Linked DNA regions of Pyrobaculum calidifontis JCM 11548. Each later gene encodes a partner of the first gene's protein in a complex. Links are inferred from orthologs where the notes say so. Each region holds a gene or a part of one and is shown in the gene's direction. Other genes may lie near its edges. The genes, in order: pcn and fen.

Region 1 (6,940 bases):
GCTCTGGGGTATGGGGGATAGTCGTGCGGTGCCGCGACGTCGCGAGCTGCCACATAGCCAACGGCGTCCCAGGTTGCGATCTTCTTCACATCGCCGATCTTCTTAACGAGGGGCAGTATCTCTGCCACTTTCGCCAGCGGATTAAGCCCGGCGAGGTAGCGCATGTATGTCGCCCAGGCTCTGTATATAAAGTTTTTATACCAAGCCGTAGGAGACGTCGGTGATGGAGTCAGGGTTACGGCGATAGATGACCGGAGGCGCTATCGCTGATATATTTATATACAGGGCTGTGGAAGTCGTCGATGGGCAAGCGTAGGAAGAGGAGGAAAATTCTTCTCAAGCCTAAGAAGACGTTGCCCAAGATCTTCACTTGTCCACACTGCGGCGCCCAGCTGGTAACTGTGAAGAAGACGAAGAACGGCTACCTAGTGATCTGCGGAAGCTGCGGCCTTAGCCACGAGTTTGAAGAAAGGGCCGGGTGGATGCCCGTGGACTACTACAACGCCTTTGTCGACTTATACCTAGAGGGCAAGATCCAGCCCCCCCAGCCTAGCCACGCGCATTCCGAGGGCGGGGGAGATGAAGCTAGTTGACTACCTACTGGAGGGCAGCGTTAAACACTTCACGCTGATAGACCCCGACAAGTCGGTGGACTATTTGAAGATAGTGAGATACGCACTTGACGCGGGGACAGACGGAATCTTGGTGGGCGGCTCTTTGGGCATTAGAGAGACGCAGATGACGCAAGTGGTGAAGGACATCAAGTCTGTGGCACACGTCCCCGTGGTCCTATTCCCCGGCTCTCCGAGCCAGCTCACAGAGGAGGCCGACGGCGTTTTGTTCCTCAGCGTATTAAACTCCCTAGACCCCTACTTCATAATTGGGGCGCAGGTGCAAGGCGCTGTGTTAATAGCCAAACACTTCCCAAGGCTAGAGGTGATATCCACCGCATACGTCATCGTGGGCGACGGAGGAGCGGCAGGATTTGTCTCCATGAGCAAGCCAATTCCCTACGCCCGGTGGGACTTGGCCGTGGCTTACGCGCTCGCCGCCTACTACATAGGCTTCGGCGCCGTGTACCTAGAGGCCGGGAGCGGGGCTCCGCAGCCGGTGCCGCCGGAGATGGTGAGGGCGGTGAGAAAAGTCTTCCCAAGAGTTTTAATAGTGGGCGGAGGGATAAGAAGCGGCGAGGCGGCGCGTCAATTGGCGCGAGAGAGGCCTAATGTAATTGTGACGGGGACCTTAGCCGAGGAGCAACCCGAGAAGCTTGCCGAAGTCGTCAGAGCTATAAAATCAAGCCTTTAACTTCTGCCTTCTCCAGTGCCGCCTCGCGGGGGACCTAGTAACCCTCCTTTTTGTCTTGGCGATGACCCACAGGGGAGGGTTTCTGTTGCTGTTTAAAGCCGCGGCGAGCCTAAGCTTCTTGCCCAGCGGCTTGTTTCTAGCCATGGCCGCCTAAAATGTCGAAGTTTTAAATTTTTCAGAGTCGGAATCTGTACTCTTGCCGGGTTTGGCTGTACACAGCCTCTAGGATCTTCTTCAAAGTCTCGTCGTCTATTGGCACTTTTACTCTTCCAGAGGAGGCCAGGGAGATCAATTGTTGCTCCAGCGCCTCCACGATGTCCGGCCTTACGACTCTAATGTTGTCTAGCCTCGCCAAGGCCTCCGGCGTTAGTATCCTCTTGAGCACTGCCCTCCTCTGGGCCGCCGCTATTTGCGCCTGCCGCTCTGCCTCTGCCCTCTTTTGTAGCTCCTCGAGCTTTTTCCTTCTAAGTTCTTCAAGCTCTCTATCCTCGGCCTCTGCCATTACTCCTTGGGCGGCGCGACGTATTTGGCGAGCTCAGGCCTCTGCTTCACCAACTCTTTTGCAATACGGGCGGCGACTCTGTCCACAAGAGACTTGCCCTCTGGCGTCAACACGCGCCCCCTCTTGGTCTTTGTCACAAAACCCGCATGTTCTAGCTGTTGTAGAATCTTCCTAATTATTGCGCCGCCTGCCTTTCTAGTTCTCTCGGGCCTAGTCTTGTCGCCTATCTTGGCCCTGTAGCCATAGGCGGTTCTAAGAGAACCGACGCCGACGGGTCCATATATGTAAAGCTTTCTCATAATAGAGGCGGCACGTATGTACCACCAGTCCTCGCTCATGGGCGGCCTCTCCTTATTGGCCCCAGTTTTTACAAAAGGCGCCCAGACAGGCGGCTTGACCTGCGGCACGTTGTCCTTTATGTACTTCGCCAACTCCGCTATTAACAAGTCTGCTGGCACGTCTTTCACCGAAGTCACGTGTCCCACACCCCCCGGGTTTATAAGTTTTCGTGGGCAAAAAGAATTTAAAGGGCAGGGGCAGGGGGACCTCTGTGAGATTTTGTCCAAACGACAAGAGCTTGTTAATCCCAGTAAAGAAGGGCGATCGCACAGTGCTTAGATGTCCCAAATGCGGCTACGAGGAGGAGGTGTCTCAAGAGGTTAGAGGCAGGTACCAGAGCAAATCCGCAGTAGAAAACAAAAACCAACTCATAGTAGTTGCAGACAACGCAGTTAACTTGCCCAAGGTAAAGACGCGGGGTTGCCCAAAGTGCGGCCACGACGAGGCCTACTTCTGGGTTCAGCAGACGAGAGCCGCCGACGAGCCTCCCACCAGATTCTACAAGTGTACAAAATGCGGCCACGTGTGGCGGGAATACGAATAGCCCATCTTTTCTATCGCAGTCAGAGGAGGCGTTGGCGGCGGGCCGCCCGCATAGGCGCTTAGGGGTACCTTAGGGTGGGGTGTATTATGGGTTCAATTTTTTAAAAAGTGGGCCACCTTATGTCATGCCTAAGTATGTTCTAACGTATATGGACGCCAAGGAGTTCGCGTACATAATAGACTCACTATCGGTGTTGGTGGAGGAGGCAAGCTTCGTGCTTAGGAGCGATGGCCTTTTTCTCCGCGCGTTAGACGCGTCTAGGACGGCCATGGTAGACCTCTCTATGCCTAAGGAGGCCTTTGAGGAATTCCCAGAGGTTGAGGAAGAGGTAAAGCTCGGCTTCAATTTTAAGGATCTTAAGAAGCTACTGCGGCGGGTGAAGAAGGGCGACAAGATAAGCCTTGAAATCGAGGAGTCCAGAGTCAAGGTGAAGCTGGTGGGCAAGTCTGTCAGATCTATAACTCTCCCCATGATTGAGGTGGTGTCTGAGGAGCTCCCAACGCCTAAGGTGGTCTTCACGGCGCTTGTCAAAACCAGTAGCGACGTATTGGCCTCTGCTGTGAAAGACGCAGACGCTGTAGCAGACGAGGTGAAGTTTGAGGCAAACGAGGACGCCTTTGTAATAAGCGCGGCCAGCGACAAGGGCGAGGTGGAAGTGCGGCTGGACAAGGGCAGCGAGCTTGTCTACGAGTTTGACGTAAAGGAGCCGGCCTCGGCCCGCTATTCGCTGGAGTACCTCGTGGACATCGTGGGCAAGGCGTCTAAAATAAGCGACATAGCCACTGTGGAGTTGGCCACTGCGAAGCCTGTCTTGCTCACCTTCGACATACCGGCCGGCGGCCGAATTGCCTACTACGTGGCGCCGAGGGTGGAGTGATTGTAGAAGTATTTTTCCGCAACTACTACAGGAACTACGCGAAGCTGGAAGTAGACGAGGTGGAAAAGAGGGAGTTCGCCTTCCAGCCCTTTGTCGGCGGCATGGTTAGGCACAAGGCCTTTAAAAACCTCGAAGAGCTGAAGAGGCACTTGGTTGAGAAGACGCCTCGGCACGTCTACTACTCCACCGCCCGGTACGAGAGGCCTTGGGAGGAGGACATGGAGCGAAAGGGCTGGCTAGGCGCCGACTTAGTATTTGACATAGATGGAGACCACCTCGACACTGAGGCGTGTAGAGAGAGCAAGGTGGTGTCTTTGGCGTGTCTAGAGGACGCCAAGGAGGAGGCCAACAAGCTCATAGACGTGTTGACAGAGGAGCTGGGCCTTAAGCCGACTAAGGTCGTATTCTCCGGCAACAGGGGATTCCACGTGCACGTGGTCGATGAAGAGGTGTTGGCCCTTGGGCAAAAGGAGCGTAGAGAGCTTGTGAACTACCTAAAGGCAGTCGGGTTTGACCCCTCTAAGTTCCACATGAAGGTGGGGAGGCGGAAGGTCGTGTTGTACGAGGAGGAGGCCGTGGGCAACCTCTTGCGCATTAGGAGAGGCATAGAGGACCCCGAGGCGTTGAAGGTTGAGGTAGACGAGGTGGTGACGCAGGACGTGCATAGGCTCATAAGGGCCCCCGGCTCGCTCAACGGGAAGACGGGCCTCGTGGCATTGCCTCTCTCAGTGAGAGACTTGGAAAAAGAAGTGGCGCACATAGTCGAGAGGGCTATCGCCTTTAGAAAGGGGAATTTGAGGCTGAGGTTCGAAAAGCCGTTCCAGGGCACTGTGTTGTTTGAAAAAGTGGAGGCGAGAGAGGGCGACATTAAGACGCTGCCAGCACATGTGGCCATATACCTAGAGCTACAGGAATTTGGCAAAATATATGATTGAGAAGCTGAGGCTCTGGTTAGCCGCTGAGGCTAACTCGCGCTTTCTCACAGAGCCGCCGTACGGCTCGTACGCAGAGGCGGCTGAGCAGTTTGTCAGAGATTTGCAGAACTCGCCGCTGCCGCAGAGCATAGCGGAGCAGGTTAAAGCCCATGTCTACTCCACGTTGGTCACGATAGTGGAACTTAGAACGCGGAAGATACTGTGGGAACTGAGCCAAGGCCGCGAGCCTAAGAATACGACGGCAGAAGAGGAGAGGCTCATACGGCCGTTGTTGAAAATCCTCCGTGCCAGACCCCACCGGAGAGAGGCGCAGGAGTATGTGATTGTACAATTCGTAACTCCCCACCCTGCCATAATAACTGAGGACTTTAAACAGATAGGTCCCTTTAACAAGGGCGACTTGGCTAAACTGCCTCCCCGCGACGCGAAAGACCTAGAGGAAAGGGGCGTTGCCAGACTCCTCCGGCTTGAAGACTAACTGAGGCCCGATCCCCTGCGGGGCGTGGTGGGAGTAAAATTTATTTTGTCCCCCTTTTTGCCCCTTCGTGAAGTTTCCCAAGAGCGTAAATATGTACTGTCCACGGTGTAACACATATACGCAGCATAGCGTGTCCAACTACCACGGAGGTCAGAGGAGGTCGCTGGCGGAGGGCCAGAGGAGGTATGAGAGAAAGTTGAAGGGGTACGGCTCCACTCCTAAGCCTAAGCAGAAGAGGTTTGCCAAGGTCAATAAAAAGGTGACCTTAGTATTTACCTGCACTAAGTGCGGCTACAAAATTGTGAAGAGCTTAGGCAGGATGAAGAAGGTGGAACTGGTGTAGGCCCATGCCACAGAGGTTCAGCAGAGTCCTAATACCACAGCCTCGGTCTAGGTTTGTTAGACTTAGGTGCCCCGACTGTGGAAACGAGCAGGTAACCTTTAGCCACGCCGCGATGGTGGTGCGCTGTCTCGTGTGCGGCAGAGTTTTGGCGCAACCCACCGGTGGGAAGGCGATTTTCGCAGGCCACGTCGTAAAAGTTTTAGAATAGCCCCCAAACCCCTTCCTTCAATGAAGTTAGTGAAAAAGGATTTTCCAGACGTAGGCGAGTTAGTCATAGGCACAGTCAAAAAGATCGCGGAGCACGGGGCGTATGTGTACCTAGACGAATACGACTTGGAGGCCTTTGCGCCGACGCAAGAGGTGGTCCAGTCTTGGTTTCACAGCATTAGGGATTACATAAAGGAGGGCAATAAGACGGTGTTTAAGGTGATAAGCGTAAACCCCAAGATGCGCGTGGTAGAGGTTTCTCTCAAGAGAGTTAGAGTAGACGAGAAGGAGAAGAAGCTCCTCCTCTACCGCCACAGAGTCAGAGTGTTGAAGCTCTTGGAAATCGCCATGAAGAGGCTGAACAGGCCGCCACAAGAGGCTTTAAACGTCTTGTGGTATCTAGAGGAGCAGTTCGGCGACCCCTTCAAAGTCTTCGAAGAAATTGTGAAAACGGGGCCGCAGGTGTTAGACGGGTTAGACCTAGACGACAAGCTGAAGGAGCTCCTCGTAGAGCTGGCCCGGCAACAGGTGGAAATCCCACCCACGAAGATCTCCGGCGTAATTAAGGCCGTGAGCGTGGAGGGCGATGGCGTTGAGAAGATAAAGGCCGCATTGACGGAGTTGCTCAAGGCTCTGGAGGCAAAGTATCCACAAGTCTCGGCCAAAATCTACGTGATAGGCCCGCCGCGGTATCGGATAGACTTGGTGGGCAAAATGCCGAAGCAGGTAGAGGCGGCGTTTAACGAGGTCTCAGCCCTCCTACAGTCTCTACAGAAGAAGTACAAGGTAATTGCAAGCGTCCAGAGAATAGAGCAGGGCTAGCCGCTCCCCTCCACCACGGCGGCGAATTCCTCCAAGATCTTCCTCCTCGTTTCCTCTTTCACGGGGAGTGTCCCGAGCAACGCCTTTTGTAAAATTCTATACCGCTGGTACTTGTCCTCGGGGGAAAACTTAGGCGGGTGAGGCACCTCGACCTCGCCCCCGCACTTCGGGCAGCTGGCCTTCGAAAGCGTGTACCAGCCGCAGTTTTTACAACGCCTCAGAAGCGACTTCACGGCCCCACTTCGTACAGCACAACCCACCCATGGGGCCTAGAGACGTAGACAAGCCTCAGAGGCCTCGTCGCCGTTGTAATAAACGGCACCTGCTCCTTTGCGCCAGTAAGCGGGTCGGCCACCACCTCCACGCTCCCGGAGGTCCACCCCTGTATTGTGTACTGGAGAGCCCCTGCCAGCCTTGGCGCATACCCGGGCAGGTACACGTTGCCCCCCGTCAGCTTGAGGTCTCTAAACGTGGTGAAGACGCCTTGTTGATACACGCCCTCGAACATCCACGCGTACTGCTCGGTGGCGTTGCCGTAGGCGGGGACAAGCCTAACCTTGCTGAACAACATAGCGTAAAGCGTCCTAT
Region 2 (7,011 bases), 1.0 Mb from region 1 along the record:
GGCCTACGACATTGCCCAACGATACAAGTATGAAGATCCAGAGAAGAGTTTTAGCGAATGCTTCTTGGAATAGGGGATCGCTAAATAATTGCGCATATGTATTAAAACCAACAAAACTTTCATATGGAGTGAGAATAGAATAATTTGTTAATGAATAATATAAATTCCACAGTATAAACGAGTATAAAAAAGTTATAGCAATAAAAAGCGGTAGTAAAAAAAGTATAAGAGATTTTCTCATTTAACCCAAGGTGGCTGATAGCCGCCGAAGGGTTTCCCAGGCGCTCCCATGTACCAAGTATCCTTCCAGAGGGATCTCTCGGTATTGAGGGCGCTGGCCAACGTATTGTACCATAAGTCGGTCCGACCCGTTTGTACGAGTACAATGGACTGTTGTAGCAATGACTGCCACACGTCAGAGAATAATGCGCCGTGTGTTAGGCTAAATACATAGGCCTTGGCATTCCTATACTCCTCCACCTCCCACCTCTGTATAGGCGTGGGATATATGGCTGGGTCTATGTTCTTATAAACCGCTATGGAGCCCTTAAGCGGGTTGAAAATCGACTGCCCCTCCGGTCCCGCGAAGTATTTCACAAATTCTATCCCCATCTGCGTAGTGGGAGACCCAGCGGGTACTGCCACCGCGTCTATAACTAGGTTGTAAATACCTTGAGTTCCAGGGAATGGAGCCACTATTATATTGCAGTCTGGCGTGACAGCAGTGTAGGGGCACATCTTCACCTGTGGATAGACGTTGTATATCAACCCCACTACCCAGTCGCCATCTACATGCGCCAAGCCTTTTCCAGCAACTAAGTCTGCCACAGCCCCCGTCCAATCCAGAGAAGGCCAATTAGCAGGAAATGTCTTCGAAAGCGTCAAGAACACCTCTGTGGCCTGGCGTAGAGAGGGGTCGTCTGGGGGCAGTGTTCCATACGTAAATATTATGAACTTCTGCGGCCCGGCTACGGCCAAAAACACTTGCTCCCATAAGTGCAGTATTGTGAACTGGTCGGCGCCGGCTTGCAGTAGGCATGGGATGCCCATGGAGGTTGCCTTATTACATAGGGCAACTAAGTCGTCTAAACTCTTGGGAACAGAACCACCAATTTTGTCTAAAACCTGTTTATTTATAAATATGAGATTTGCCCTGTGTATATTAACTGGCAATGCGTATACTTTCCCGTTCAGGGAGCACGCCGAAAGTACGTCAGGCGCTTGAGTCGTCATATCTATTTCCTTTGCCACACTGCTCAACTCTACAAAGCTGGCCTCCCCCTTCGGAGCCACATAGATATAGCTCAGAATCTCAGGCCCACAGTGCACTTGAAACGCCGCAGGCGGATTCCCCGCCTGCATTAATGCCAAAATTGCAAATTTGGCGTTTACACCAGCGCCGCCGGGCACGGCGGTTTTCTCTACCTGAATACCCGTCTTCTTTGTAAAGTTCCCAATAACTGCATCTATTGCAAATCTTTCAAGGCCAGCCCACCAGGTGTAGAATGAGATTTTCTTTACCTGCGCCGTCGTCTGAGCGGGGGGTGTGGGAGCCGTCTGTGTAACCTGCGGCGCTTGTTGCATGGTGCCCAGAATATATGCAACGACGCCCACAACAACGACTAACACAACTATTGCAAGAAGCTGGGATGTCTTCATAGAAAAACATAGACTTCTAATGCTTTTAAAGTATTGCTACGTCGCCCAACGTAGCAGTGCCTTAACAAGGAGGATCAAGACTTAAATACACATACTCAAATAGAGGCGCCGGGGTGGCCGAGCGGCCCAAGGCGCGGGACTCGAGGGCTAAGGCGGGGATATCCCGTCCCCGTTCAGGGGGCGTGGGTTCAAATCCCACCCCCGGCGTGTCAAATTTCCCTTGTCTTGCGACTAAAAGTAGAATGCGGAAAAGATCTCTGTACTCGCATCGTCGACGCTGTGTTAGCGTTTAGGTCGAATTATTAGACTTGGCCGCGGGTTGGTAAAGTTTTTATACCGCGCCTGTCTTGGCTTCCTATGTCGATTAGGGGTGCTCGTATCTATGGCCCGTCGCCTCCAGCGGATTCGACGACAAACTGGCCTTTGGCGCCGTTGGAGAGGGGGGTGGTTTTTGCTTGTCCTAACTGTGGGAAGACGACTATTGTGAGAAGTGCTAGGGCGCGGAAGCTTGGGGTGCCGTATAGGTGTCCTGAGTGTGGGTTTGTAGGGCCGTAACTCTTTTATAGCTTTGCGAATTTGGCGTACCCATGTCGGCAGAAGTGGCGTTAGTATATAGGGTTCTCCCAGAGAGCGTTGAGGTAGACGTTGAAAAGTTGAAAGAGGCGATAGTCAATAGGCTTGCGCCAAAGTATAAGGTTGACAAGGTGGAGGTGGAGGAGATTGGGTTTGGCATTAAGGCTCTTAGGTTCTACATTAGGATGCCCGAGTCTGACGAGTATAGCTCTGACGAGGTGGAGGAGATTCTCCGCTCTGTGGAGGGCGTCGGTGGTTTTGAGCTTGAGTATTTCAGCAGGCTGAGCTTCTGACACGTTTTTATACCTAGTTCGAACTTTTTGTCGTGAGTGAGTGGATTGAATTAAGAGTTCTCGAGAGCAAGGCACGGGACGCTAATCGTCCAGTGGTGAGGATAGACCCCGAGGTTATGGAGAGGGCGGGGATAATGGTGGGCGACGTGGTTGAAATCGTTGGGAGGAGGAGGACTGCCGCTAAGGTGTGGAACGGCCTTCCCGAGGATAGGGGCAAGGGCGTAATTAGGATGAACAGCATACTTAGGAAGAACGCCGACGTGGCTCTCAACGAGACTGTAAGAGTGAGAAGGGTCGAGCCAAAGCCCGCGGCGTTTGTAAAGCTTGCACCCGTGTCTATGACCATCGCCGTTGATGCAAACTTCCTGCAGTACATTAAGCAGAGGTTGAGGGAGTACGTGGTAGTTGAGGGCGACATGTTGCAAATCCACGTGCTTAGCCAGCCTCTCACATTCCAAGTAATTCAGACCAAGCCCTCCAACTCCATTGTCATAATAAACGACGACACGCAGATTCAGATATTTGAAAAACCGGTGTCAGGCGTCAAGATCCCGCACGTGACTTGGGAGGACATCGGCGATTTGGAGGATGCTAAGCAGAAGATTAGGGAGCTTGTGGAGCTTCCTCTTCGGCATCCTGAGCTTTTTAAGCACTTGGGCATAGAGCCGCCTAAGGGCATTCTGCTTATTGGGCCTCCTGGCACTGGGAAGACGCTTTTGGCCAAGGCCGTGGCCAACGAGGCTAACGCCTACTTCGTGGCCATTAACGGGCCTGAGATCATGTCTAAGTACTACGGCGAGTCTGAGGCTAGGCTGAGAGAGATATTTGAGGAGGCTAAGAAGAACGCCCCCGCAATCATCTTCATAGACGAGATCGACGCCATAGCGCCCAAGAGAGAGGAGGTGACCGGCGAAGTGGAGAAGAGAGTAGTGGCACAGCTCCTCACCCTAATGGACGGACTACAAGAAAGAGGACAGGTAATAGTCATAGGAGCCACAAACCGCCCAGACGCAGTAGACCCAGCGTTGAGAAGGCCGGGAAGATTCGACAGAGAGATCTGGATTAATCCTCCCGACTTCAAGGGCCGGTATGAGATACTTGTTATACATACCCGGAACATGCCTCTGGGGCCCGACGTCGATTTGAGAAAACTCGCCGAGATTACACACGGCTTCACTGGGGCCGACTTAGCCGCCTTGGCGAGGGAGGCGGCTATGAGCGCGTTGAGGAGGGCTATTCAGAGCGGGCTTATTGACCTGAACCAACCCTCTATACCCCCCGAGGTGTTTGAGAAAATCAAGGTCACAATGGCCGACTTCATGGGCGCGTTGCGGGAGATTATCCCCTCTGCCCTCAGAGAGGTGCACATAGAGGTGCCGCGGGTCCGCTGGGACGACATAGGGGGCCTTGAAAATGTAAAACAGGAGCTGAGGGAGGCCGTGGAGTGGCCTCTTAAGTACCCCGACCGCTTTAAGAAGTTCGGCCTGAGGGCCCCCAAGGGCATACTGTTGTTCGGCCCGCCAGGCACTGGGAAGACGCTTTTAGCCAAGGCCGTTGCCACCGAGTCTGGGGCCAACTTCGTGGCAGTTAGGGGGCCGGAGATCTTCTCCAAGTGGGTGGGCGAGTCTGAGAAAATGGTCAGAGAGATCTTTAGAAAGGCCCGTATGGCGGCTCCGGCCGTTATATTCATAGACGAGATTGATGCGCTGGCCACGGCTAGGGGGCTTGGCGGGGACTCTCTCGTAAGTGAGCGGGTTGTTGCACAACTCTTGGCAGAGATGGACGGCATAAAGGCCCTGGAGAACGTGGTGGTAATAGCGGCCACAAATCGCCCCGACTTGGTAGACCCCGCGTTGCTGAGGCCGGGCAGATTTGACAGAATTATATACGTGCCGCCCCCCGACTTTAAGGCCAGGCTTGAGATCTTGCTCATACACACCAGGGCTACCCCCTTGGCCAAAGATGTGGACTTAGAGGAGATAGCTAGGAGGACTGAGGGCTACTCAGGCGCAGATTTAGAGCTCTTGGTAAGAGAGGCGACGTTCCTCGCGCTTCGCGAAAACATAGACACAAAGGAGGTCTCCATGCGCCACTTCGAGGAGGCGCTTAAGAAAGTTAGACCCTCTGTGACTCCCGACATGTTGAAGTTCTACGAGTCTTGGCTTGAGCGCGCCAGACAGTTAACTACTCCGACCAAGGCCAGGGCAACGCCTCCGCTGTACCTATGATCCTCACCACTGTGGGAAACGTCGTGGAGATGCTCCTGAGGAGACAGGAAAGTGTCACAAGCGACGATATTAAGTCCGTATTGGCGCGGGCCGGCGTACAGATAAGCGACTCGGAGTTGGCTAAGGCTCTCATGACGCTTGAGATTTATAAAAAGATCTACGTCAGGCGGGTGAGGCGTGAGAATAGAGAGGTTTTCCAAGTCTTCAAGCGTAAATAATATTTAGTTGTTGTATATACATGGGCGTTACTGAGCTAGGCAAACTCATTGGAAAAGAGGCTAGGCGTGAGATAAAGCTGGAAAGTTTGGCCGGCAAGTGCGTTGCCCTCGACGCCTACAACGCGCTTTACCAATTTCTCGCGTCTATCCGCCAGCCCGATGGAACTCCGCTTATGGACCGCGCGGGGCGTATAACCAGCCACCTCTCCGGCCTATTTTACCGCACGATAAACCTACTAGAGGCGGGGGTTAAGCCTGTGTATGTATTCGATGGGAAGCCCCCCGAATTTAAGCTCCTAGAGATTGAACAGCGGAAGAAGGCCAAGGAGAAGGCTTTGGAAGAGGTGGAGAAGGCAATAAGGGAGGGGAGGAGGGAAGACGTGGCCAAGTACGCAAAGAGGGCGATCTTTTTGACGAGTGAGATGGTGGAAGATGCAAAGAAGTTGTTGACCTACATGGGTATCCCGTGGGTGCAAGCCCCAAGCGAGGGCGAGGCGCAGGCCGCCCACATGGCCAAGAGGGGGCACTGCTGGGCCGTGGGTAGCCAAGACTACGACTCTCTGCTTTTCGGTTCGCCCCGCCTAGTTAGAAACCTAGCCGTGTCTCCCAAGAGAAAGGTAGGGGAGGAGGTGGTGGAGCTCTCGCCAGAGTTAATAGAGCTAGACGCTGTGCTTAAATCGCTCAAGCTGAAGGGCAGGGAGCAGTTAATCGACTTGGCGATACTCTTGGGCACAGACTACAACCCAGAGGGGGTGCCGGGTGTGGGGCCTCAGAAGGCGCTCAAGCTCATATGGGAGTTCGGGAGCCTAGAGAAGCTCCTCCAGACCGTGCTAAAGGGCGTGCAATTCCCCGTAGACCCGCTTAAGATTAGGGAGTTCTTCCTAAACCCGCCTGTCACAGATCAGTACAGCACAGAGCTCTCTACCCCCGACGAGAGAAAGATCGTGGAACTGCTCGTCGAAGAGCACGACTTCTCACAGGAGAGAGTGGCCAAGGCCTTGGAAAGATTGGCTAAGGCCAGGGGGAAGGTTAAGACAACGTCTCTCGACGCGTTTTTCTAATGGCGGCTAGGCTGGTAGCCGAGTTAGTAAAGGAGGGCGTGATTAAGTCTGAGAGAGTAAAAAACGCAATGCTGAAGGTGCCGCGTGAGGAGTTTGTGACTCCGGAGTATAGGATGATGGCTTACGAAGATAGGCCACTCCCCCTCTTCGCCGGGGCCACAATCTCTGCGCCCCACATGGTGGCCATGATGTGCGAGCTCATCGAGCCGAGGCCCGGCATGAAGATACTTGAGGTGGGCACTGGGTCTGGCTATCACGCGGCTGTCTGCGCAGAGGCTATAGAGAGACAGGGCAAAGTGTACACGGTGGAGATAGTGAGAGAGCTCGCCATATTCGCCGCGCAGAACCTAGAGAGGTTGGGATACCTCGGCGTAGTTGAAGTATACCGCGGAGACGGCAGACGGGGGCTTGAGAGGCATGCTCCCTTCGACGCCGTGTTAGTAACCGCAGCTGCCTCTGAGATTCCAAAGGCGTTGGTGGAACAGTTGAGAGAGGGGGGAGTCATGGTGATACCAGTAGAAGAGGGGGTGGGACAGGTGTTGTACAAAGTGGTGAAGAGCGGGGGGAAGGTTAAGAGACAGGCGGTTACATACGTCCTCTTCGTCCCCCTCAGAGAGGGCTAGGGCTCAACTCTATACCTGTCCCTTGGGTACAGCGTGGCGTGTCTCACATTGTCGAGGTTTAAGAGAGCCGTCACGAGGCGGTTAAATCCCAAGCCGAACCCCGCGTGCGGAGGCATGCCGTAGTCAAAGACGGAGAGGTGGCTTTCAAACAGCCTGGGGTCAAGACCGCGGCGGCGCATCTCCTCCTCTAGCTCGTCTCTTCTATGTATCCTCGTGGCTCCAGAGGCTATCTCTAACCCGTTGATAATCAAGTCGTAGGACTCGCTAAGCTCTCCCTCCTTCCTCTTGGTGTAGAAGGGCCTCAGCGCGGCTGGGAAGTCCACTATGAAGTACACCGGCCCATAGAGCTTCATCAA

The links.
Region 2: the proteins of pcn (region 1) and fen are in contact, whole or in part, in a crystal structure (PDB 1RXZ), measured with the Archaeoglobus fulgidus proteins. The link is inferred for Pyrobaculum calidifontis JCM 11548 from one-to-one orthologs. Residues at the interface, in WP_010877842.1 of Archaeoglobus fulgidus: Asn43, Val44, Ala45, Met46, Pro120, Arg121, Pro123, Leu125, Gln151, Met192, Ser194, Asn218, Tyr219, Pro220, Ile237, Leu238, Ala239, Pro240, Arg241, Ile242, Glu243, Ser244; in WP_010877775.1 of Archaeoglobus fulgidus: Lys326, Ser327, Thr328, Gln329, Ala330, Thr331, Leu332, Glu333, Arg334, Trp335, Phe336.

The regions. Positions count from the first base shown.
Region 1 is NC_009073.1:930,208-937,147, forward strand. The notes cover bases 1,911-4,690. They hold pcn (proliferating cell nuclear antigen (pcna)), read left to right. Parts: upstream 1,911-2,814; coding sequence 2,815-3,567; downstream 3,568-4,690. Other genes in these bases: PCAL_RS05260 (30S ribosomal protein S19e), read right to left, coding at 1,911-2,283; PCAL_RS05265 (transcription factor S), read left to right, coding at 2,358-2,690; priS (DNA primase catalytic subunit PriS), read left to right, coding at 3,564-4,502; PCAL_RS05280 (DNA replication complex subunit Gins51), read left to right, coding at 4,495-4,690. Outside these bases: PCAL_RS05235 (molybdopterin molybdotransferase MoeA), read right to left, coding at 1-164; PCAL_RS05240 (hypothetical protein), read left to right, coding at 303-593; PCAL_RS05245 (geranylgeranylglyceryl/heptaprenylglyceryl phosphate synthase), read left to right, coding at 580-1,305; PCAL_RS05250 (50S ribosomal protein L39e), read right to left, coding at 1,294-1,449; PCAL_RS05255 (DNA-binding protein), read right to left, coding at 1,481-1,807; more of PCAL_RS05260, read right to left, coding at 1,807-1,910; more of PCAL_RS05280, read left to right, coding at 4,691-4,980; PCAL_RS05285 (50S ribosomal protein L44e), read left to right, coding at 5,048-5,323; PCAL_RS05290 (30S ribosomal protein S27e), read left to right, coding at 5,328-5,531; PCAL_RS05295 (translation initiation factor IF-2 subunit alpha), read left to right, coding at 5,552-6,352; PCAL_RS05300 (RNA-protein complex protein Nop10), read right to left, coding at 6,349-6,585; PCAL_RS05305 (STT3 domain-containing protein), read right to left, coding at 6,582-6,940.
Region 2 is NC_009073.1:1,955,739-1,962,749, forward strand. What follows is about bases 4,161-7,011. They hold fen (flap endonuclease-1), read left to right. Parts: upstream 4,161-4,991; coding sequence 4,992-6,032; downstream 6,033-7,011. Other genes in these bases: PCAL_RS11220 (CDC48 family AAA ATPase), read left to right, coding at 4,161-4,753; PCAL_RS11225 (hypothetical protein), read left to right, coding at 4,750-4,971; pcm (protein-L-isoaspartate O-methyltransferase), read left to right, coding at 6,032-6,655; aspS (aspartate--tRNA(Asn) ligase), read right to left, coding at 6,652-7,011. Outside these bases: PCAL_RS11195 (carbohydrate ABC transporter permease), read right to left, coding at 1-241; PCAL_RS11200 (ABC transporter substrate-binding protein), read right to left, coding at 238-1,659; PCAL_RS11210 (zinc finger domain-containing protein), read left to right, coding at 2,017-2,214; PCAL_RS11215 (elongation factor 1-beta), read left to right, coding at 2,247-2,525; more of PCAL_RS11220, read left to right, coding at 2,558-4,160. UniProt on the Methanocaldococcus jannaschii protein: Structure-specific nuclease with 5'-flap endonuclease and 5'-3' exonuclease activities involved in DNA replication and repair.